DNA from 4 places in the Mesorhizobium sp. P2_C7 genome. Region 3 is predicted to be linked to each of the others. Evidence: predicted binding sites of a transcription regulator. Region 3 holds the regulator's gene; each other region holds the start of a gene.
What was found. Region 3 encodes PhoB, which activates phosphate uptake and scavenging genes when phosphate is short. Its sites were predicted from a motif close to TGTCATNNANCTGTCAT; they were not measured.
Positions count from the first base shown of each region.

Region 1 (5,449 bases), on a different contig from region 3:
CCAGCGCCAGCGTCTTGGCGCCGAAGCCGCGTGAGATCGAGAGTTTCAATTCCTCGCCGATGCCGCCGCCACCGACGGCGCCGATGATGGTCGAAGCGCGCACATTGATCTCGACGCGGAGCAGCGTGTAGGACATGAAGTTGGGCAGCACCTGCGGCAGGTCGGCAAAGCGCACCCGCTCGAACCAGTTGGCGCCGACCGCCCTCAGGCCTTCCTCGGCGCGCATGTCGATGTTCTCGTTGATCTCATAGAACAGCTTGCCGAGCGCGCCGATCGAATGCAGGCCGATGGCGATGATGGCAGCGATCGGACCGGTCGAGACGATGGCGGCGAAGAGGCCGGCAATGACGATCTCCGGAAAAGCGCGCAGCAGCTCCATGAAGCGCTTGACGACGAGCCTCAGCACCGGATGCGGCGTCAGGTTGCGCGCGGCGATGAAGGAAAACGGCACGGCGAAGATGAAGCCGATAAACGTCGAGACCAGGGCCACGTTCACCGTGGTCAGCATGAGCTCGAAATATTCAGGGATGTAAAAGCCGCCCCAGACATAGACGCGGCCGAGCGGAAAGTTGAATTCCTGGGTGCCGGTGTCATGCGGCGAGGCAATGTCGAACAGCGCCCGCCAGACGTCGTTCCAATCCTTGGGGATCAGCCAGCTCAGGAAGTCCAGAATATGCGGCAGCCGGTCGAAGAAGTGCCCAGCATTGGCTTCGTCGGCGAACCACATGCTCGCAAACGTCGCGGCAAGCAGTAAACCGACGCCAAGCACCGTATAGAGCCGGCGCAGCGATATCTGGCGTCGCCAGGCATCGGCCATCTGATGGGTGGCGGCGGAGGGGGCTGTCACGGAAAGGGTCATGATCGGACAAACAGAAAGGGCGGTGCTTTCAACACCGCCCTTCTGATTTTTGCCGTTAGCCGCCGATGGCCGCCTTACGGGCTTCGACGATGACGTTGTAGAAGTCCGCCTTCACCGGAACGTAGCCGGTGAAATCGCCGCCTTCGACGCCCTCGAAGCAAGCCTTGTCCTTGGCCGGCAGGGCCGTGAAGAAGGCAGTCAGCTTGGCGGTCATGTCGTCGCCGAGCGCGGTGCGCACGACCAGCGGGCCGTTCGGGATCAGGCCCGAGCGCCAGACTTCGACGAAGTCGTTAGGGTCGACGGCGCCCTTGGCGACTTCCTTGTGGAAGGTGCCAGAGGTGTAGCCGTTCTTGAAATCGCCGATGCCCGAGGAATCGTCCACCGCGACGTCGACCTTGCCGTCACGCACGGCCAGGACGTTGTTCTCGTGACCGCCATTGAACTGGGTCGAAGCGAAGAAGGTTTCGTTCGAAGCGCCAGTGTCCTTCGGGATCTGGGTCAGCGGGATCAGATAGCCGGAGGTCGAATCCGGATCGGCGTAGCCAAGCTTCTTGCCCTTGGCCGACTTGATGTCGGTGATGCCGGAAGACTTGAGCGCCAGGCCGATCGAATAGTAGCCGGTGGCGCCGTCAGTCTGCTGGGTGGTGAGGATCGGGGTTACCGCCTTCGGGTCCTTGAGGGCGATGCTGGCATAGCCGGAAGCGCCGAGTTCGGCGAAGTCGAGGGTGCCGCCGAGCAGGCCCTGGATGACGCCGTCATAGTCGGCGGCGGGGAACAGCGAGACCTTCTCGAAACCGAATTCGGCCTTCAGATGGTCGGCCAGGCACTGGTAGTTGCGCAGCCGGTCGGTTTCGTTCTCGCCGCCGAGGATGCCGACGCGGAATTCCTTCATATCGGCGGCGTGGGCCATGCTGGTTGCCATGGCGAGCACCGAAACGGCGCTGAAAACCATCTTCCTGAACATTGGATATCTCTCCTGTGGGTTCCGGCCCCGCGCCGGTAGCGTTGGTTATTCTGACAGGTGCCCTTGACGCGGGCTGGCGATCCAGGTCGCTCTTTCTTGACTCAATATCCCGGGAATGCGGGCTCGAGCGGTCCGGCGGATGCAGTGATCTTTTGCTTGTAGGCGATGCTGGTCGAGGTGATGGCCTCGGAGATTTCGCCGCCATTGCTGTCGGCGCCATAGACGAGGCGGACGGCCTCGCGGTTGAGCTCTTCCGGCGGGCCGTCGAAGACGACCTTGCCGGCGGCCATGCCGATGATGCGGTTGCAGTAGGCGCGGGCAGTGTCCAGCGTGTGCAGATTGGTGACGACGGTGATGCCTTCGCGCAGATTGATGTCCTGCAGCGAATCCATCACCACCTTGGCGTTGAGTGGGTCGAGCGAAGCGATCGGCTCGTCGGCGAGGATCACCTTGGGCTGCTGCATCATGGCGCGGGCAATGGCGACGCGCTGCTGCTGGCCACCCGACAAAGTACCGGCAGGCTGCATTGCGGTGCGGGCAATGTCGAGCCGCTCGAGCGCGGCGACCGCCTCGGCGCACTCGGCGCGGGAAAACATGCCGAGCAGGTTCGACATGGTCGAACGGTGGTTCAGCTTGCCGAGCAGCACATTGGTCAGCACGTCGAGGCGCGGCACCAGGTTGAATTGCTGGAAGATCATGGCGCAGTCGCGCTGCCAGCGCCGGAGCGGCGAACCGCGGAGCTGGGAAACCTCGGCGCCGTCAAAAAAAATCGATCCCTGGCTGGGATCGATGAGACGATTGATCATGCGAAGAAGGGTTGATTTGCCGGCACCCGAACGGCCGATAATGCCAACCATCTGACCCTGCGGGATCGAGACGTTGATATCGCTGACGGCAGTGTTCTTGCCAAATCGTCGGGTGACGCCGCGGATTTCGAGCGTGGCTGACATGGTCGTTTCCAGTCCAGTCGCGTTGAAGGTCTGTTAAGAACTTCGCTAGCGCAGCGCCATGAACCTGCGGTGTCGGATTGATGTCAGTTTTGTTACTGCCCACAGGCGCGGCGTCAGGCGCCTGGTGGTGTCGATCAGCTGAGCACCTGCAACTCCTCGAAATGCTCCATGTCCCTGAAGCTGCAGAAGGCCGGCGCCTTGATCTCGATCGCCGGAGCCTGCCGCGCGAAAAGCGCGAGAGAGTCATCGAACAGTTGCTGCCATACGGCCGCCCTGTCATCCGCAAGACGCTGGATCTGATAGGCGAAGGTGATGTGGAAGACGTAGCTGTCATGGTCGGGATGCCGGTAGCCGAACGGCACCGCCAAGGCATCGCGCCATGCGCCCATGATGCGCACGTCCTCGTCGGTCGCGCCGGCGACGGTGAGGCCGGTCGGTACGATTTCGACCACCTTGATGTTGAACGGGCCTAAGCCCTTAAAACCCTTCAGGCGTTCCAAATAGAGGCGGGTCATTGCGTCGATGCTGGTGTCGAGCGGCACGTCATGCGGCCAGTAAGGCAAGCGGCGGCGATATTCGATGATGCCCTGGAACAGCGTCATGTGCAGGCTGGAGACGGGGGTGAAGGCCAGCCGGTCGGCATCGGGCATCGCCAGCATCCGGTCGCGCACCTCAAGCACCACGGCCTCGGAGGGCGAACCGCTGACGAGATGGCTGACGACCGTGTTGCCGGGCTCGATCAGGAAATTGCCCGACATGTCGTAGCGCGTGCCGAGATGAACGGGTGGCTTCGGATTGGAGCCGGCAAAGAATCCGGCGAGCGAGGGTCTGACAGAAACAGGCATTTGCGATCTCCAGGGCAGATGGCGTCCCGCCCCGGCGATGTGTCAGGGAGATGAAACAGGCTCACCCATGACAATGATGTGATCGCCTATTCGCCATATTTTTCCAGAAAGGCCTCGGCCGACAGTTCCCGGAAATCATCCAGTGCTGTCCGCAGCTTGGCATGGTCCCAGTCCCACCAGGCGAGCGCCTGGTAGCGTTCGGCGGTACGGCGGTCGAAACGCTCGCGGATTGGTCTGGCCGGCACGCCGCCGACGATGGTGTAAGGTGCGACATCCTTCGAGACGACGGCACCGGCGCCGACCGCGGCGCCATCGCCAACAGTGACGCCGGGCAGGATGGTCGAGCCGTGACCGAGCCAGGTGTCGTGGCCGATGGTGACCCGCTTGGCGCGGCGCTGGGCGAAGAATTCACTTTCGTGCTCTGCGTCGTCCCAATAGTCGGAAGCGCGATAGGTGAAATGGTGCAGCGTCGGCCGCCACGTCGGGTGGTTGGTGGCGTTGATGCGCACGCTGGCTGCAATGTTGGAAAACTTGCCGATCGTCGCGCACCAGACGGCGCAGTCCTGCATCATGTAGGAATAGTCGCCGAGGATGCTCTCGGAAACCCGGCTTCTGTCGGCGATCTCGGTCCAGCGGCCAAGCGTCGAGTTCTGCACGTCCGCCGTCGGGTGGATCAGCGGCGTCTCTGACAACTTTTTCGTCATGCGGCGATTTTTCCGGGCGCGAAAGCGGTGACGTCGATGATGCGGTCGGCGACGGCCTCGCGCACGTCGTGGTCGTGGAAGATGCCGAGCAGGGCGACGCCCGCGGCCTTCTTGGCGGCGATGAGTTCGATCACAACGTCGCGATTCCTGGCATCGAGCGAGGCGGTCGGTTCGTCGAGCAGCAGGATCGGGTGCTCGGTGATGAAGCCGCGCGCAATGTTGACGCGCTGTTGCTCGCCGCCGGAGAAGGTTGCCGGCGGCAACGCCCAGAGTTTTTCCGGCAGGTTGAGCTGCGCCAGCAAGGCGCGTGCCTTGCCGCGCGCGTTCTCGCGGTCCTCGCCGCGCTCGACCAGCGGTTCGGCGACGACGTCCAGCGCCGAGACGCGCGGCACGGTGCGCAGGAACTGGCTGACATAGCCGATCGTTTGCCGGCGTATGGCAAGCACGGTGCGCGGGCTGGCGGTGGCGAGATCGATCAGCCCATCATCGTGCTTGACGATGATCTGGCCCTCGTCAACGGCGTAGTTGCCGTAGAGCATCTTCAGGATCGAACTCTTGCCGGCACCGGACGGGCCGCCGAGCACGGTGCATTCACCAGCCCTGATCGAGAACGAAACACCGGCCACGACAGGCAATTTGATGCCGTCGCGCAGATGCATGGCGAAGCTCTTGGCGACGTCGGAGACAACGAGGGGCGTCGGCATGGGTTACACCTGAAGTATCGAGGAAACGAGAAGCTGGGTGTAGGGCGCGCGCGGGTCATCGAGTACGCGGTCGGTGAGACCGCTTTCGACGACGCGGCCATCCTTCATCACCATCATGCGCTGCGACAGAAGACGCGCCACGGCAAGGTCGTGGGTGACGACGATGGCGGCGAGACCGAGGTCGGTGACCAGGCCGCGCAGCAGGTCGAGCAGGCGTGCCTGCACCGAGACGTCGAGGCCGCCCGTCGGCTCATCCATGAACACCAGCCGTGGCTCGGTGACGAGGTTGCGGGCGATCTGCAGGCGCTGGCGCATGCCGCCGGAAAAGGCGCGCGGCTCGTCGTCGATGCGGTCTTCGTCGATCTCGACGCGCGACAGCCAGTCGACGGCCGTGGCGCGGATCTTTCCATAGTGGCGGTCGCC
Region 1 is NZ_JBFUDW010000005.1:376,141-381,589, reverse strand. It holds gene phnE (phosphonate ABC transporter, permease protein PhnE) at 1-859, opposite strand, end outside; gene phnD (phosphonate ABC transporter substrate-binding protein) at 915-1,823, opposite strand; gene phnC (phosphonate ABC transporter ATP-binding protein) at 1,925-2,773, opposite strand; gene AC1D2G_RS13715 (DUF1868 domain-containing protein) at 2,908-3,618, opposite strand; gene AC1D2G_RS13710 (DapH/DapD/GlmU-related protein) at 3,705-4,322, opposite strand; gene phnL (phosphonate C-P lyase system protein PhnL) at 4,319-5,026, opposite strand; gene phnK (phosphonate C-P lyase system protein PhnK) at 5,030-5,449, opposite strand, start outside.
Region 1: phnC (phosphonate ABC transporter ATP-binding protein) is a predicted target of PhoB. The motif match lies at 2,843-2,859, and genes of this name have one in related genera.

Region 2 (5,449 bases), on a different contig from region 3:
CGGCTGGGGCGGTCGCGCCTTCTACCTGGAGACGCCGACGTGGTCCGAACTCAAGGCCGTCCCGGTGATGAAGGCACTGACCCTCGACGCGTCGGTCATGCATGTCGATGTTGCTGGCGCCATAGTCGAACCGCATCCGGATGTCGCCGGCTTCGACATCGGCGAGGAGCGTTTTGCAGCACTGCTCGATTTCATCGATGCGAGTTTCCAACGGGGGCCGCAAGGCCCGCTTCTTGTTCCGGGCGCGGCCTATTCCAGCTTCGACCGCTTCTATGAAGCCAACGGCCATTTCAACGCGCTGGTCGGCTGCAACACCTGGACCGCGGCGGCCTTGCGTACCGCCGGCTTGCGCACCGGCTGGTGGAACCCGCTGCCGGCTTCGCTCGGTCTGTCGCTGCGGCTTTACAATTAGCACCGCTCAACGGGCTATGCCCCAGCTTTCAGCGCCGGATGATTTTCTGCGCCTGCCAGCCATAAAGCCAGTCCAAATCGGCGGCGAGTTTTTCAGACGAGCGCATTTTCAGGAACAGATTGCGTGCGATGGAGACTGGACCCGCGGCATGCCAGGCGAGGCGGTTGAGGGCGCCGCGACGGGCGACCCTGGCAACGCGCGGCCGCCGCAGGTTCTCCCAGATTTGAAGACCTTGTCCCGGATCGCCGGGCAAGTCCGCAACGACATCCGCAAGTGCGGCCGCATCTTCGATCGCCATGGCGGCACCTTGCGCCGCGAACGGCGTCATCGCATGCGCCGCATCGCCGATCAGCGCGATGCGGTCGTTCGTCCAAGGCTGCTTACTCTCGACCGTATGGATCGGCCACGCCGTCCACCGGCCGGCTTCCTCGATCAGACGAGCAAGTGCTGCTGCCGTACCGCGCATGGCACCGGTCAAGATCCTGGTGTCGGCGTTCCCGGACCAGCCCTCGGCAATGCGTTCGCCTTTGGTGAAGGCGACAAGATTGAAGGCAGCACTCTTGCTGACGGGATAGGCGACCATGTGGAAGCCGGGATGCAGGAAGGTCGTGACGCAATTGGTGGCGCCGATCGCGGCGAAGGCTTTTCCGGCAGCGCTGTCGGCGGGAATGGTGGCACGCCAGGCCAGTTCGCCCGAAAAGTGACTTCTCGGCGAGGCCGCTCCCCTGGTTGTGTCGACAAGCCCGCGCACCGATGACCAGACGCCATCGGCGCCGACCAGCAGCAAGCCCTCGGCCTCGACGGTCTCGCCGGCCATCTCGGCAGCCACGGTGATGCCATGGCTGTCTTTGGCAACGCCGCTGACATGCGCGCCGGAAGTCAGATGAATGTTCGGCATTTCGGCAACGCGCGCAGTCAGTGCGCTCTGCAAGTCAGCCCTGTGAGCAACGAGATAGGGTGCCTGCCAGCGGGCTTCGGCGGCTTGTCCCAGCGGCACGCGTGCCAGTTCGCGCAACGTCGCGGCGTCCTTCAACACCACCGCTTCCGGCCGCACCGCTGCCGGCAGCAGCCGGTCGAGCGCGCCAAGCTGGCGAAGAATGCCTGTTGCGTTGGGAGAAAGCTGGATGCCGGCGCCTGCGGCTTCCAGGCGCTGCGCCTGTTCGAACACCTGCACGCGGTAGCCGCGTTCGGCGAACGCCAGCGCGGCGGTCAGCCCGGCGACACCCGCCCCGGCGATGACGATTTGCCGGGACCGCGTGTTGTCCATCGGGCTTGCCGCGAAGGAATCAGGCGGCCTGGTCGATGTAGATACAGCCTGCCGGCAGCGTTTCTGTCGCCTTCAGCTTGGACGAATAGCGGTAGAGCGTCGAGCAATAGGGGCAGACCTTTTCTTTGTCGTCGCCCATGTCGAGAAACACATGCGGGTGGTCGAAAGGCGGGTTGGCGCCCGTGCACATGAATTCCTTGACGCCGATGTCGATCGCCGGGTGGCCCGCATCGTTCTGGAAATGGGGAATGGAACCGCCTAACATCGTCGTCGTCTCCTTAACGCAGTCTCTTCTGCATCTGGATCATAACCGGTCTCTTTGCAAGTTCGATGAAATCAAACTGTCGCAAAAGCCTGTCAGAGGATAAGTTAAGCCGGTTAAGGCAATGACCCCGAAAACGGAATCGGGTTACGGAGAGGGTCAGGCCTCGCTTCAGGTCACCTGCGGCGCATCCGGGAAGGTTGTGTCGCTCGGCGGCGGAGCATGCGGGAAGAGCAGGAAAAATGAACGAACTGAAGCCGGTGCAGAGCGAATTCGTGAATGTCGAGGTGGCTCGCCCGGAGGGCGGCAACCCGGATCGCTTTGTCAACCGGGAGTTTTCCTGGCTGCAGTTCAACCGGCGCGTTCTCGAGGAGTCGCTGAACCTCAATCATCCGCTGCTGGAGCGCGTCCGTTTCCTGTCGATCTCGGCGGCCAACCTCGACGAGTTCTTCATGGTCCGCGTCGCTGGTCTTGCCGGCCAGGTGCGCGAGGGCATCACGCTGAAGAGCCCTGACGGCCGCACCCCCGAACAGCAGCTCGAGCAGCTGCTGCGGGAGGTCGAACGGCTGCAGGAAGACCAGCAGAAGAGCCTTTCGGCACTCATCGTGCTGCTCAACAAGGAAGGCATCGAGAGCATCACCCGTGATGCACTGACCAAGGACGAAAAGATCTGGCTGGAAGACCATTTCCAGGAGCAGGTGTTTCCGGTGCTGACGCCGCTGTCGATCGACCCGGCGCATCCGTTCCCGTTCATCCCCAATCTCGGTTTCTCGATGGCGCTGCAATTGCGCCACCGCAAGAACGGCGAAGAGATGAGCGCGCTTCTGCGCCTCCCTGTGGCGCTGAAGCGCTTCATCCGTTTGCCGGACCGCAAGCACCATGTCCGCTTCATCCCGCTGGAAGAGGCAGTCGGCCTCTATATCGGCAAGCTGTTCCCAGGCTATGAGGTCAAGGGCTCCGGCACGTTCCGCATCATCCGCGACAGTGATATCGAGGTCGAGGAGGAATCCGAGGATCTGGTGCGCCTGTTCGAGACGGCGCTGAAGCGCCGCCGCCGCGGGTCGGTGATCCGCATCGAATTTGACGTATTGATGCCGGCCGAACTGCGCGACTTCGTTGCCGGCGAGCTAGGCGTATCGTCGAGCCGCATCAGCGTTCTGACCGGTCCGCTGGCGCTCAGCCAGATTTCCGAGATCGTCGCCGTCCCGCGCGACGACCTCAAGTTCACGCCCTACAATCCGCGCTTTCCCGAGCGCATCCGCGAGCACGGCGGCGACTGCTTCGCCGCCATCCGCGAGAAGGACATCGTCGTCCATCACCCCTACGAATCCTTCGATGTGGTGGTGCAGTTCCTGCGCCAGGCGATGGCCGATCCCGAAGTGGTGGCGATCAAGCAGACGCTTTACCGCACTTCCAACGACAGCCCGATCGTGCGCGCACTGGTCGATGCGGCGGAGGCCGGCAAGTCGGTGACCGCGCTGGTCGAGCTCAAGGCGCGTTTCGATGAGGAAGCCAACATCCGCTGGGCGCGCGACCTGGAGCGCGCCGGTGTGCAGGTCGTGTTCGGCTTCCTCGAGTTGAAAACCCATGCGAAAATGTCGCTGGTGGTGCGGCGCGAGGACGGCAAGCTGCGCAACTATGTGCATCTCGGCACCGGCAACTACCATCCGGTCACCGCGCGCATCTACACCGATCTGTCTTTCTTCACCACCGATCCCACGATTGCCCGCGATGTCGCCCAGCTCTTCAATTTCATCACCGGCTATGCCGAGCCGACGGATGAAATGCGGTTGGCAATCTCGCCGTTCACGTTGAGAAGCCGCATCTTGAAGCATATTGCCGACGAGATTGCTCATGCGGTGGACGGGAGGCCGGCGCGCATCTGGATGAAGATGAACGCGCTTGTCGATCCGATCATCATCGACGCGCTCTATGACGCCAGCCGTGCCGGCGTCGAGATCGACCTCGTCGTGCGCGGCATCTGCTGCCTGCGGCCGCAGGTGCCGGGCCTGTCGGAAAATATCAGGGTCAAGTCGATCGTCGGCCGCTTTCTGGAACACAGCCGCATCTATTGCTTCGGCAATGGCCATGGGCTGCCATCGGACGAGGCGATCGTCTACATCTCGTCGGCCGACCTCATGCCGCGCAATCTCGACCGCCGCGTCGAGACCATGGTGCCGATCACCAATCCAACTGTGCATGAACAGATCCTGGGCCAGATCATGCTGGGCAACATCATGGACAATCAGCAAAGTTTCGACGTATTGGCTGATGGAACCTCCCGGCGCGTCGTGCTGGAAGAGGGCGAGGAACCGTTCAACGCGCAGGAATATTTCATGACCAATCCGAGCCTGTCGGGACGGGGTGACGCGCTGAAGTCGCATGCGCCCAAGCGTATCGCGCAGTTCAAGCGCCGCAAGAAGAACGCCGCAGCGTCCACCTGATGCTGTCTGATTCCCAGGGCCGGTTGCAGGACCGCCGACCGCTATCCATCATCGACATCGGGTCGAATTCGATCCGCCTCGTCGTCTATGAGGGGCTGGCGCGCTCGCCGACCATGCTGTTCAACGAAAAGATGCTGGCCGGCCTCGGCCGCGGCATCGTTTCCACCGGCAAGCTCGACCCCGAGGCGGTGACCCGCTCGATGGAGGAATTCCGCCGCTTTCGCGCGCTCTCCGACCAGGCTGGCGCCGAGCACATGTATGTTCTGGCCACCGCCGCAGCCCGCGAGGCGATCAACGGTCCCGATTTCATCCACCGTGCCGAGGATGTGCTCAAGACCGAGATCCGGGTGATCAGTGGCCGCCAGGAAGCCTATTATTCGGCGCTCGGCGTCATTTCGGGCTTCCATCCGGCCAATGGCATCGCCGGCGATCTGGGTGGCGGCAGTCTCGAACTGGTCGACGTCAACGGCGAGGCGATCGGCGACGGCATAACGCTGCCGCTTGGCGGCTTGCGCCTGCAGGACATGGCGAAGAACTCGCTGACCCAGGCGGCCAAGATCACGCGTGACGAACTGTCGAGGGCCAAGCTGTTGAAAGGCGGGCAGGGCAGGCCCTTCTACGCTGTCGGCGGCACCTGGCGAAATCTCGCCCGGCTGCACATGGAAATGACAAATTATCCGCTCGGCGTCATGCACCATTACGAGATCAGCGCCGACAGTGCGACGAACTTCCTCAAGCAGGTGGCCAAGGCCGAGATCGAGAAGGTCAAGGGCATCGAAGGCGTTTCGAAGAACCGCCGTTCGCTGCTGCCTTATGGCGCCATCGTGTTGCAGGAGATCATGGCGGCGATGCAGCCGTCGAAGGTCATCGTGTCGGCGCTCGGCGTGCGCGAGGGCTTTCTCTATTCGCTGCTCGACGAGGCCGAGCAGAAGGCCGATCCATTGATTTCGGCGTCGGAGGAACTCGCCCGGCTGCGCTCACGCTCCGTCACCCATGCGCATGAACTTGTCGATTGGACCGCCAGGACCTTTGCCGCCTTCGGCATCGACGAGACCGAGGACGAG
Region 2 is NZ_JBFUDW010000021.1:18,373-23,821, forward strand. It holds gene AC1D2G_RS31520 (TIGR02117 family protein) at 1-412, shown strand, start outside; gene AC1D2G_RS31525 (FAD-dependent monooxygenase) at 441-1,679, opposite strand; gene AC1D2G_RS31530 (zinc-finger domain-containing protein) at 1,699-1,944, opposite strand; gene AC1D2G_RS31535 (RNA degradosome polyphosphate kinase) at 2,184-4,385, shown strand; gene ppx (exopolyphosphatase) at 4,385-5,449, shown strand, end outside.
Region 2: AC1D2G_RS31535 (RNA degradosome polyphosphate kinase) is a predicted target of PhoB. The motif match lies at 2,011-2,027, and genes of this name have one in related genera.

Region 3 (5,449 bases):
TCGGCCTCGGCCGCGCGCTCGGCGAAACCATGGCAGTGACCTTCGTCATCGGCAACGCGCATCGCATCAGCACCTCGCTGTTCGCGCCGGCAACGACGATCTCCGCAACCATCGCCAACGAATTCACCGAAGCCGTCGGCGATCTCTACACCTCTTCGCTGGTGGCGCTCGGCCTGATCCTGTTCGTCATCACCTTCCTGATCCTCGCCATCGCACGCTACATGCTGATGCGCATTGACGCCCGCACGGGAGCCTGACCGATGTCGACAGCCACATCGCTTCATCAGAGCCGCAAGAGGAAGAATTCCGTGATGATGACGCTGTGCGTCGCCGCCGCGGGCATCGGACTTGCCTGGCTGGCGCTCATCCTCGGCGCCCTGCTCTACAAGGGCCTGTCCGGCGTCAATCTTGCGGTGTTCACCGAAATGACGCCGCCGCCCGGCGATGCCGGTGGCCTGCTCAACGCCATCTACGGCAGCATCGTGATGACCATTATCGGCGTCGTCGTCGGTACACCAATCGGCGTGCTGGCCGGCACCTACATGGCCGAGTACGGACGCTTTTCGAAGCTCACCACCGTGGTGCGCTTCATCAACGACATCCTTTTGTCGGCGCCGTCGATCATCATCGGCCTGTTCGTCTACGAACTGATGGTCCGGCCGATGGGGCATTTCTCGGCGATCGCCGGCGCCGTCGCGCTTGCCATCCTGGTCATCCCGGTCGTCGTGCGCACCACCGAGGACATGCTCAACCTGGTGCCGAACGCGTTGCGCGAAGCCGGCACTGCGATCGGCGCGCCGCGCTGGGTGGTCATCAAGTCGGTCGCTTACCGCGCCGCCCTTTCCGGCATCGTCACCGGCATATTGCTGTCGATCGCCCGTATCTCCGGCGAGACGGCGCCACTGCTCTTTACAGCGCTCAACAACCAGTTCTGGTCGAGCAATCTCAACGCGCCGATGGCCAGCCTGCCTGTGACCATCTTCCAGTTTGCTCTCAGCCCTTACGAGGAATGGCAGCAACTGGCCTGGACCGGTGCACTCATCATCACATTGACGGTTCTCGCGCTCAGCATCTTTGCTCGCAGCCTGACCGGACGCAGAGAGGACAAATGAGCCAGATGTTGTCTCCAGACATGACGATCGCCGCCGAGGCAATTGCCGGCAAGGCCAAGATCGAGGTCAAGAACCTCAACTTCTACTACGGCCAGAGCAAGGCGCTGAAGGACATCACGCTGTCGCTGCCCGAGCGCAGCGTCACCGCCTTCATCGGACCTTCGGGCTGCGGGAAGTCGACGCTGCTGCGCGTCTTCAACCGCATCTACGAGCTCTATCCCAAGCAGACCGCCGAGGGCCAGGTGCTGCTCGACGGCCAGAACGTTCTCGACCGCTCGCAGGACCTCAATCTGCTGCGGACCAAGATCGGCATGGTGTTCCAGAAGCCGACGCCGTTCCCGATGTCGATCTATGAAAACATCGCCTTCGGCGTCAGGCTCTACGAGAAGATCAGCAAGTCCGAGATGGACGGCCGTGTCGAGCAGGCGCTGAAGCGCGCCGCACTGTGGACCGAAGTGAAGGACAAGCTCAACGCCAGCGGCCTCAGCCTCTCCGGCGGCCAGCAGCAGCGTCTCTGCATCGCCCGCACCGTGGCGGTGAAGCCGGAAGTCATCCTGCTCGACGAGCCGGCCTCGGCGCTTGACCCGCTGTCGACCGCCAAGATCGAAGAGCTGATCGACGAGTTGCAAGCCGACTACACGATCGTCATCGTCACCCACAACATGCAGCAGGCGGCGCGCGTGTCGAAGCAGACCGCCTTCATGTATCTGGGCGAACTGGTCGAGTTCGACCGCACCGAGAAGATCTTCACGTCGCCCCGCGAGAAGCGCACGCAGGACTACATCACCGGCCGCTTCGGCTGAGCTCAGGCATACGAGGACTAAGATCATGGGCGAACACACAGTCGCTTCTTTCGACGAGGATCTCGGACAGATCAGCAGGCTGATCCGCGACATGGGCGACCTCGCCGGCTCGATGGTCGGCGGCGCCACCAAGGCGCTGCTGAATTCCGACAACGCCCTGGCGCAGCGAGTCGTCTCCGACGATGCGATCATGGACGCGCGCCAGCGCGAGCTCGACGACCGCGCTATCACACTGATCGCTAAGCGTCAGCCGATGGCCGACGATCTGCGCCATGTTGTCGGTTCGATCCGCATGGCCGGCGACCTCGAGCGCATTGGCGACCTTGCCAAGAACATCGCCAAGCGCGTCGGCACCGTCGGCCTCAGCGTAACCCCGCGCGACCTGTCGCACTCCATCGACGCAATGGCGCAGCTGGTGCTGATCCAGGTGCAGGGCGTCATCGAGGAATATACGGCGCGCGACGCGGCGGCGCTGGCGAAGCTGCGCGCCGACGACGAGCGCATCGACGTCAAGTACACCTCCGTGTTCCGCGAACTCCTGACCTACATGATGGAAGACCCGCGCAACATCACCGCCTGCACGCATCTTTTGTTCTGCGCCAAGAACCTCGAACGCATCGGCGATCACGTCACCAACATCGCGGAAAATGCGTACTATGTTTTGACCGGCACGCAGCTGCCCGCCAATCGTCCGAAGCAGGACGAGACGGCAATGTCCGCGCCGGCGGCATGACGGCAGGGGTGACCAGTCGATGATCGCGCCACGCATCATGGTGGTGGAGGACGAGGAGCCGCTAGGTGTGCTGCTCCGTTACAATCTGGAGTCCGAGGGTTACCAGGTCGAGGTGGTGACGCGCGGCGACGAGGCCGAGATCCGCCTGCAGGAGAACGTCCCCGACCTTCTGGTGCTGGACTGGATGGTGCCGGCGGTTTCCGGAATCGAACTCTGCCGCCGGCTAAGGATGCGTCCCGAGACCGAGCGGCTGCCGATCATCATGCTGACCGCGCGTGGCGAGGAAAGCGATCGTGTGCGGGGCCTCTCGACAGGCGCCGACGATTATCTGGTCAAGCCGTTCTCGACGCCGGAGTTCATGGCCAGGGTCAAGGCGCTGCTGCGCCGCGCCAAGCCGGAAGTGCTGTCCAGCGTGCTCAAGGTCGGCGACATCGTGCTCGATCGTGAATCGCACAGGGTCTATCGCAAGAAGAGCGAGATCCGGCTCGGACCGACCGAATTCCGCCTGCTCGAATTCATGATGCGCCATCCCGGCCGTGTGTTCTCGCGCAGCCAACTGCTCGACAATGTCTGGGGCGAGACGATCTACATCGACGAACGCACGGTCGACGTGCATGTCGGCCGGCTGCGCAAGGCGGTCAACAATGGCCGCATGCCCGATGTCATCCGCACCATTCGTGGGGCGGGCTACGCAATCCGGGAAGATTAGGGATATGCTGATATTCAGGTGATGCCGGCCTGCGAACGGCAGTTTCCTGCGCTTCCGGCACTCACGGATCCAAATGTCCGCTCCGCTCCGGTTCTTGGAACCCGCCATTCTCGACTCGGCCTAACCTGAATCTCAACACATCCAGGCGCGCCATTCACGCGACGTTCTTGCCGCCGAGGCCGGACCTCGCCTGCGTGCCGGGCGCGAAAATCTCCTGGTCGACAAAGGTCAATGCCCGCGTGGCGCAGCCTTCGCGGATCAGTGGAAGTTCGTTCGGTTCGGTGTCGAAGGAAATCGATTGCGAATGCTGGCCGCCGGCGGTCTGGGCAATCGCCTCGCGCAATGCCGGCTCGATCAGGTCGAAGGCGGCGGCGCTGACGCCGACCATGGCGACGGGCGCCGGGTCGATCAGCGCGAACAGGCTGCCGAGACCGTAGCCGAGTGCCTCGCCGGCCTTGCGATAGGCCTCGCGCTCGGGTCCATCCCTCTCGCGGGCCGCGGTCGCCAGCGCGCGCATGTCGGCATCACTGACATCGGCGACCGGTTCCGCGTCCTCACTCATCTGCCTTGCGTTGCGCCAGATGGCGTAGTTGCCGGCATAGGCCTCGACGCAGCCGCGCCGCCCGCAGCGGCACAGCGCGCCGTGCGGCCGATGGATCATATGGCCGAACTCGCCGCCCGAGGAATGAGTGCCGGTGAACAGCTCGCCCTTCAGCACCAGGCCCATGCCGATGCCGTGCGACAACAGGATGGCGATGAAGTCGTCGCGGTAGCGCTCGGGGTCGCGCCAGCGCAACGCTATCGCCATCATATTGCAGTCGTTCTCCATGGTGGCGGGGATGCCGAACTCGTCCTCGAGTATGTCGGCGAAGGCGATGTCGGTGTGCGGCGTGATCGGCGACCACAGCATGGCGCGGGCACGCGTGTCGGTGATGCCCTGGATCGCCAACGCGATGCGGGCGACACTGCGGACGTCGAGGTCGGGGTCTTCGAGACGACGCCGTACGATGGCAACGCATTCACCGACCAGCGCGTCGCGCGACATGGTCAGCGTGTCCAGCCGGCGCTGTTCCTCGGCGATCACCTGGCCGGCATAGTCGATGACGGCGACCGAGAGGAAGTTCAGTGACAACACCACGGTCATCACCGCCGCCGCTTCCGGATTGAGGCCGAGGCCGACCTGGGGCCGGCCGCGTTTGAGCGAGCCGGCCTCGCTCGGCTTGCCCTCAGTCAGGATGCCTTCGCCGATGAGGTCGGAGGAGATCGCCGATATGGTCGAATGGCTGAGGCCCGTGGTCGCGGCGATCTCGGTGCGGGACGGCTGTCCGGCGCGGCGCACGGCCGCAATCACCATCGCCCGGTTGCGGCGGCGCAGATCGTCGTGGCGGATTCCGACCGACATGCTTTTTCACATCCTCCCGGTCGCTGCAGCCTTTCGTGCCTCCCGAAGGCCATCAGCGAAGCCTGAAAGCGCGACGCGCTTCAGGCACTTGTTTCTGCGCGTGTCGTTGCCCCAAAACCGCTGCGCACTTTTGGGCGACATGCGCCACGCCAAATTCTGGCAGAACCCCACCATCCTGTCATTATTTATTACGGAGCTCGAAAAAAACTCGGAGAGACGTCAAAATCCATCAGAATCGATGTTGACAGCGTTCGGGCGTTGGATCACTATTTTTTCGAGGCTCGAAAAAATAGAGCCTCTGTGCCGGCCTACGGGTCAGTTTGGTCGCGCCATACGCGGCGCAGGGAGGATATTATGAAAAAATTCACAGCCGCCATCCTGGCGGGTGTCGCCATGTCGCTGACGCTGGTGTCGGTCGCGCAGGCGAAGGACAAGGTCATCGGCGTTTCGTGGTCCAACTTCCAGGAAGAGCGCTGGAAGACCGACGAAGCGGCGATGAAGAAGGCCATCGAGGCGGCTGGTGACAAATACATTTCCGCTGATGCACAGTCCAATCCGGGCAAGCAGCTCACCGACGTCGAGAGCCTGATTTCGCAGGGCGCCAACGCGCTGATCATCCTGGCGCAGGATGCCTCGGCCATCGGCCCGGCGGTGCAGAAGGCATTGGACGAAGGCATTCCGGTCGTCGGC
Region 3 is NZ_JBFUDW010000013.1:113,117-118,565, forward strand. It holds gene pstC (phosphate ABC transporter permease subunit PstC) at 1-257, shown strand, start outside; gene pstA (phosphate ABC transporter permease PstA) at 261-1,112, shown strand; gene pstB (phosphate ABC transporter ATP-binding protein PstB) at 1,109-1,915, shown strand; gene phoU (phosphate signaling complex protein PhoU) at 1,941-2,648, shown strand; gene phoB (phosphate regulon transcriptional regulator PhoB) at 2,668-3,357, shown strand; gene AC1D2G_RS24915 (ROK family protein) at 3,512-4,759, opposite strand; gene xylF (D-xylose ABC transporter substrate-binding protein) at 5,114-5,449, shown strand, end outside.

Region 4 (5,449 bases), on a different contig from region 3:
GCCGACCTTGGCGATGAGCAGCACCTCGGTCGGCTTCTTTTCGTCGTCCGGGTTGCTGATCGAGCGGCGGTGGATCGCGGCAAAGGGCACAGCCTTGTCGCCCGTGGTTTCGATGCGCCACTCGATCCTGGCGCCGGACGAATTGAAGTCGGAGAAACTCTCCCAGACTGATGTCATGTCGCTGCCGGGCGGAAAGCCATAAAACAGCGATTCGCGCGCGTCGTCATAGGCGATCAGGACGGGGTAGCCGCGATAGCCCGAACAGGCGAGATCGGCCCAGTCGCCGTCGCCTTCTTCGGCCTGCGCGTAGGTTACGCAGTCCTTCTTCCAGTCGAGATCGATATAGGCGCTTGAAATGTCGCTGGCCTGCGCAGCCTGGCAGAAACCGGCCAAGACGAACGGGATCAGAAGAGCGCGCATGGCCGACAATCTCCGTTGCAAGCCATCGCAGCGTAGCGTCAAATGCTATTTCTTCAAGCTCGCTTCAATCAGCAGATCGGCGTTGCGAGCGACCGACTGCGCCGGGCCGCCGAGCCCGAACAGCTGGCCGCTGATATAGGCGCCTTCGATAAGCAGCAGCAGGCCGTCGCCCAGCGTATCAGGATCCTGCGCACCCATTGCAACCGCCATGGCGCGCAGGCGGCGGCGCAATTCCTGCTTGTTGGCCTCGCTGACCACGCGGGCCGGATGGCTGTGTTCGGGGTACTCGACCGCCGCATTGGTCATGCCGCAGCCGCGATAGTCCGCCACCTGCGTGCGCTTGCCGATGCGGGTCAGGAATGCCTTGATCTGCGCACGCGGGTCGCCGGGATGGGCGGCGACCGCCTCATCGAAACGCTCCCAGTATTCCTGGTCGTACTGCCTGAGATAGGAGGCCGCCAATTCGTCTTTGGAAGGAAAGCTTCGATAGAGGCTGGGCTTGGTGACGCCGGCGCGCTTGACGATCTCGTCGACGCCGATCGCCCTGATGCCGCGCCGGTAGAACAGCTCATAGGCCACGTCGAGGATCTTCTTGGCGGCCTTTGGTGGCGCCGACGCATGACCGTCGCTGATGGTCAGTTCAATATTTTTGTCCGTTGGCATCATGGAACTCGATTGACAATGTTACCGATCGGTACGTATACCTTCTCCCATCTGCAACGTACCGGTCAGTAACATGATAGCTCAATCCCGTCCGTTTGGCCAGCGCTACGCTTTCGTCGTGGTTGGCGTCATCTTCCTCTGCCTGCTGGTCGCGGCCGGCCTGCGCTCGGCGCCCGCCGTCATGATGCTGCCGCTGGAGAACAGTTTCGGCTGGCGTCGCGACGTCGTCTCGCTGGCCGCCGGTGTCGGCATCCTGCTCTACGGCCTGACCGGGCCGTTCGCCGCCGCCCTGATGGAGCGGATCGGGCTGCGCCGCACGCTGCTTGCCTCGCTGGTGGTGATGTCTGGCTCGACCGCGCTTAGCCTCTTGATGACCAAGCCCTGGCATCTGTTCATCACCTGGGGCGTGTTCTCGGGCATTGGTTCCGGCGCTGTCGCCAGCGTGCTCGGCGCCACCATCGTCAACCGCTGGTTCAAGACCAATCGCGGCCTTGTCATGGGGCTGATGTCGGCCTCCAGTGCCTCAGGCATGCTGGTGTTCCTGCCGCTGATCGCCTCGCTCGCACAGTCGGGCGGCTGGCAGCCGGTTGTCATCGCCGTTTCGATCGCCACCGCTGCTCTGGTGCCGCTGGTCTGGCTGCTGGTACCGGAGCGGCCGGCTTCGATCGGCATGGTGCGCTATGGTGCCGCGGCCGACGATGTGCCGCCGGTGTCACCGGCATCGCAGGGCAATTTCCTCGCCCACACGTTCTCGACGCTGCGCCGCGCCGCCGGCACGCGCGTGTTCTGGTATCTGTTCGCCACCTTCTTCGTCTGCGGTTTCACCACCAACGGTCTGGTCGGCACGCATCTGATCGCCTTCTGCGGCGACATGGGCATCGGCGAGGTGCAGGCGGCCGGCCTGCTGTCGATGATGGGCATTTTCGACCTGATCGGCACGACGCTGTCGGGCTGGCTCACCGACCGTTTCGACCCGCGCAAGCTGCTCGGCGTCTATTATGGGATCCGTGGCCTGTCGCTGATCTACCTGCCCTATTCCGGCTTCTCGGCAACCAGCCTGATCATCTTCGCGGTGCTTTACGGCCTCGACTGGATCGCCACCGTGCCGCCGACGCTGAGGCTCGCCAACGAGGCGTTCGGCGATCGCAGCGGTCCGATCGTGTTCGGCTGGATCGTCGCCGGACATCAGATCGGCGCAGCTGCTGCCGCAGCCTTCGGCGGCACGATGCGCGAGCTTCAGGGCAACTACGAGCTGGCCTTCATGATCGCCGGCATGACGGCAATCGCCGCCGCCTGTATCTCTCTGTTGATCAACACCAGCCGACCGGCCTTCGATCCTGAACCGCAAGCGGCGTAAGGCGACTGGGTGCGGCTCTCCCTTCTCCCCCTGGAGACAAGGGGAGAACGTGCCCAGCCTGTTGGTTGTTATCAAACCTTCATGGTTTGGAGATGCGCCTGAAACATTGAGGTTGGACCTTGGTGGCACCGTTCAAGCCATCCAGGAGACAGCCATGAACAAGCTCTCGATGACCCGCCGTGCTTTCGTCACCTCGGCCAGCGCCGCTGGCCTGGTCGGCGTCTCCGACCTGGCGCTGCCATACTATTCACGCGCCAGCCAGCGCCCGGCCTTCACCCATGGCGTCCAGTCAGGCGATGTCGACGCCACCAGCGGCATGGTGTGGGCGCGCACGGATCGGCCGTCGCGCGTCATGTTCGAAGTGTCGTCGACCGAAAGTTTCACTGATGCCGTCCGCCTGGCGCCGCTCGATACCTCGCCGGCCAGCGACTATACGGTCAAGCGTCTGCTCACCGACCTCGCTTCCGACCAGGATATCTTCTATCGCATGACGGCGGCCGATCTCGCCGACATCAATGTGGTTTCCGAGCCGATCACGGGCCGCTTCCGCACCGCGCCTGCCTCCAGGCGCGACATCAAGTTCGCCTGGTCGGGCGACACCGCTGGCCAAGGCTGGGGAATCGACGAGACCGGCATGAAGACCTACGCCACGATCGGCAAGCACACGCCCGACTTCTTCCTGCATTCGGGCGACACCATCTATGCCGACGGCGCCATGAAGGACGAGGTCGACCTGCCCGGGGGCGGCAAGTGGAAGAACGTCGTGCTGATCGAGGGCAAGCGCAAGGTCGCCGAGACGCTGGACGAATACCGCGACCAGTGGAAATACAACATGATGGACAAGAACGTGCTGGGCCTCAGCGCCATCTGCCCGACCTTCTACCAGTGGGACGACCACGAAGTGCTGAACAACTGGTCGGATTCGAAGGATCTCAGCGCCGACAACCGGTACACGGAGAAATCCATCCATGTGCTGGCGGCACGCGCGGCGCGTGCGTTCCATGAAATGACGACGATCCGCTATGAACCGTCCGAGCCGGGCCGCGTCTATCGCAAGATTGCCTATGGGCCGCTGCTCGACGTGTTCTTCCTCGACATGCGTTCCTATCGCGGTCCCAACGGTCCGGACATGCAAGATGAGATGACGCCGCAATCGCGCATGCTCGGCGAACAGCAGACGAAATGGCTGAAGCGCGAACTGGCAAATTCGAAGGCAACCTGGAAAATCATCGCCGCCGACATGCCGCTCGGCCTCGTCGTTTGGGACGATGGCGCCAAGAAGGTCGGCGCGGAAGCGGTCAGCAATGGCGACAACGGCCCGGCCAAGGGACGCGAGCTCGAGATCGCCGATCTGCTGCGCTTCATCAAGAATGCCGGCATCAGCAACACCGTCTGGCTGACCGCCGACGTGCATTACACCGCTGCGCACTACTACAATCCCGACAAGGCGCAGTTCCAGGATTTCAATCCGTTCTGGGAATTCGTCTCGGGCCCGATCCATGCAGGCACGTTCGGCCCGAACGATTTCGACATGACCTTCGGTCCGGAGCTGAAATTCATCAAGGCGCCAACCGCCGAGCAAGGCCAGAACCTGCCGCCGTCAGCCGGCCTTCAATTCTTCGGGCTGGTCGATATCAATGGCGCCAGCGAGCAGATGACGGTGCGGCTGATGGACCGCGACGACAACGAACTCTACAAGGTCACGCTCGACCCGGTGCGGTCGGCGTAAAGCCGACCTTCGTCATCTCTGGAATGACGACCGCTGGCGGCGGTCGTCAGTCGGGATAGCAGACCATCGGGACGTTCGGCCAGACGGCGGTGTCGCAGTTGGCGGCGTCCTGCCTCTGCTTGAAGGCGGCGCTGACCGGGCCGGTCACCATCGGGTCGACGCCGTCGGGTGCGTCGGCAAAGACCTGCTCGGCGGATGGCGCAACGGTTGGCAAGGCCGGCCGCGCTTCCTTCTGCGTCGCAGCCGACTGCGCGGCGTTGGCCGCCAGCAGGATAGCAAAGGCAGCGGACGCGATGAGCGGCCAAAATCGGTTGAGTTTATCGGTCATGACGTTCGAACTGTCCGGGCCTCGAAAGGTTCCCGCCTTGGTTAACAAAATCATTTCACACGCAGATGCTTAAGATTTGATGAGTATTTGGTGTCGCGCGTCCTCTTTCGCAACTGCGAAAAACCCTGTATGAGCCGCGCAACCGAAAGAGGCAGCGCCTTTGGCCTGCTGCCTGCAACGCTTCCGAGACCAGAACATGAAAATCCGTAATATCGCGATCATCGCGCACGTCGACCATGGAAAAACCACCCTCGTCGACCAGTTGCTCCGGCAATCCGGCTCCTTCCGCGACAATCAGCGCGTCGCTGAGCGCGCCATGGATTCCAACGACCTCGAAAAGGAACGCGGTATCACCATCCTGGCCAAGGCGACCTCGGTCGACTGGAAGGACACCCGCATCAACATCGTCGACACCCCTGGCCACGCCGACTTTGGCGGAGAGGTCGAGCGCATCCTGTCGATGGTGGATTCGGCCATCGTGCTGGTCGACGCCGCCGAAGGGCCGATGCCGCAGACCAAGTTCGTCGTTGGCAAGGCGCTCAAGGTCGGCCTGAAGCCGATCGTCGTCATCAACAAGATCGACCGTCCGGACGCCCGCCATGTCGAGGTGGTCAACGAGGTGTTCGACCTGTTCGCGGCGCTCGACGCCACCGACGAGCAGCTCGATTTCCCGATCCTCTACGGTTCAGGCCGCGATGGCTGGGTTTCGGAAAATCCGGAAGGCCCAAAGGACCAGGGCCTGGCGCCGCTGTTCGATCTCGTCATCAAGCATGTGCCGACGCCGACCGTTCATCCCGGCCCATTCCGCATGATCGGCACCATCCTGGAAGCCAATCCTTTCCTTGGCCGTATCATCACCGGCCGCATCGAGAGCGGCACCCTGAAGTCCAACCAGCCGGTCAAGGTGCTGCACCATGACGGCACGCTGGTCGAGACCGGCCGTATTTCCAAG
Region 4 is NZ_JBFUDW010000001.1:169,770-175,218, reverse strand. It holds gene AC1D2G_RS00810 (hypothetical protein) at 1-420, opposite strand, end outside; gene AC1D2G_RS00805 (TetR/AcrR family transcriptional regulator) at 466-1,083, opposite strand; gene AC1D2G_RS00800 (MFS transporter) at 1,157-2,440, shown strand; gene AC1D2G_RS00795 (alkaline phosphatase D family protein) at 2,595-4,169, shown strand; gene AC1D2G_RS00790 (hypothetical protein) at 4,216-4,497, opposite strand; gene typA (translational GTPase TypA) at 4,694-5,449, shown strand, end outside.
Region 4: AC1D2G_RS00795 (alkaline phosphatase D family protein) is a predicted target of PhoB. The motif match lies at 2,507-2,523, and genes of this name have one in related genera.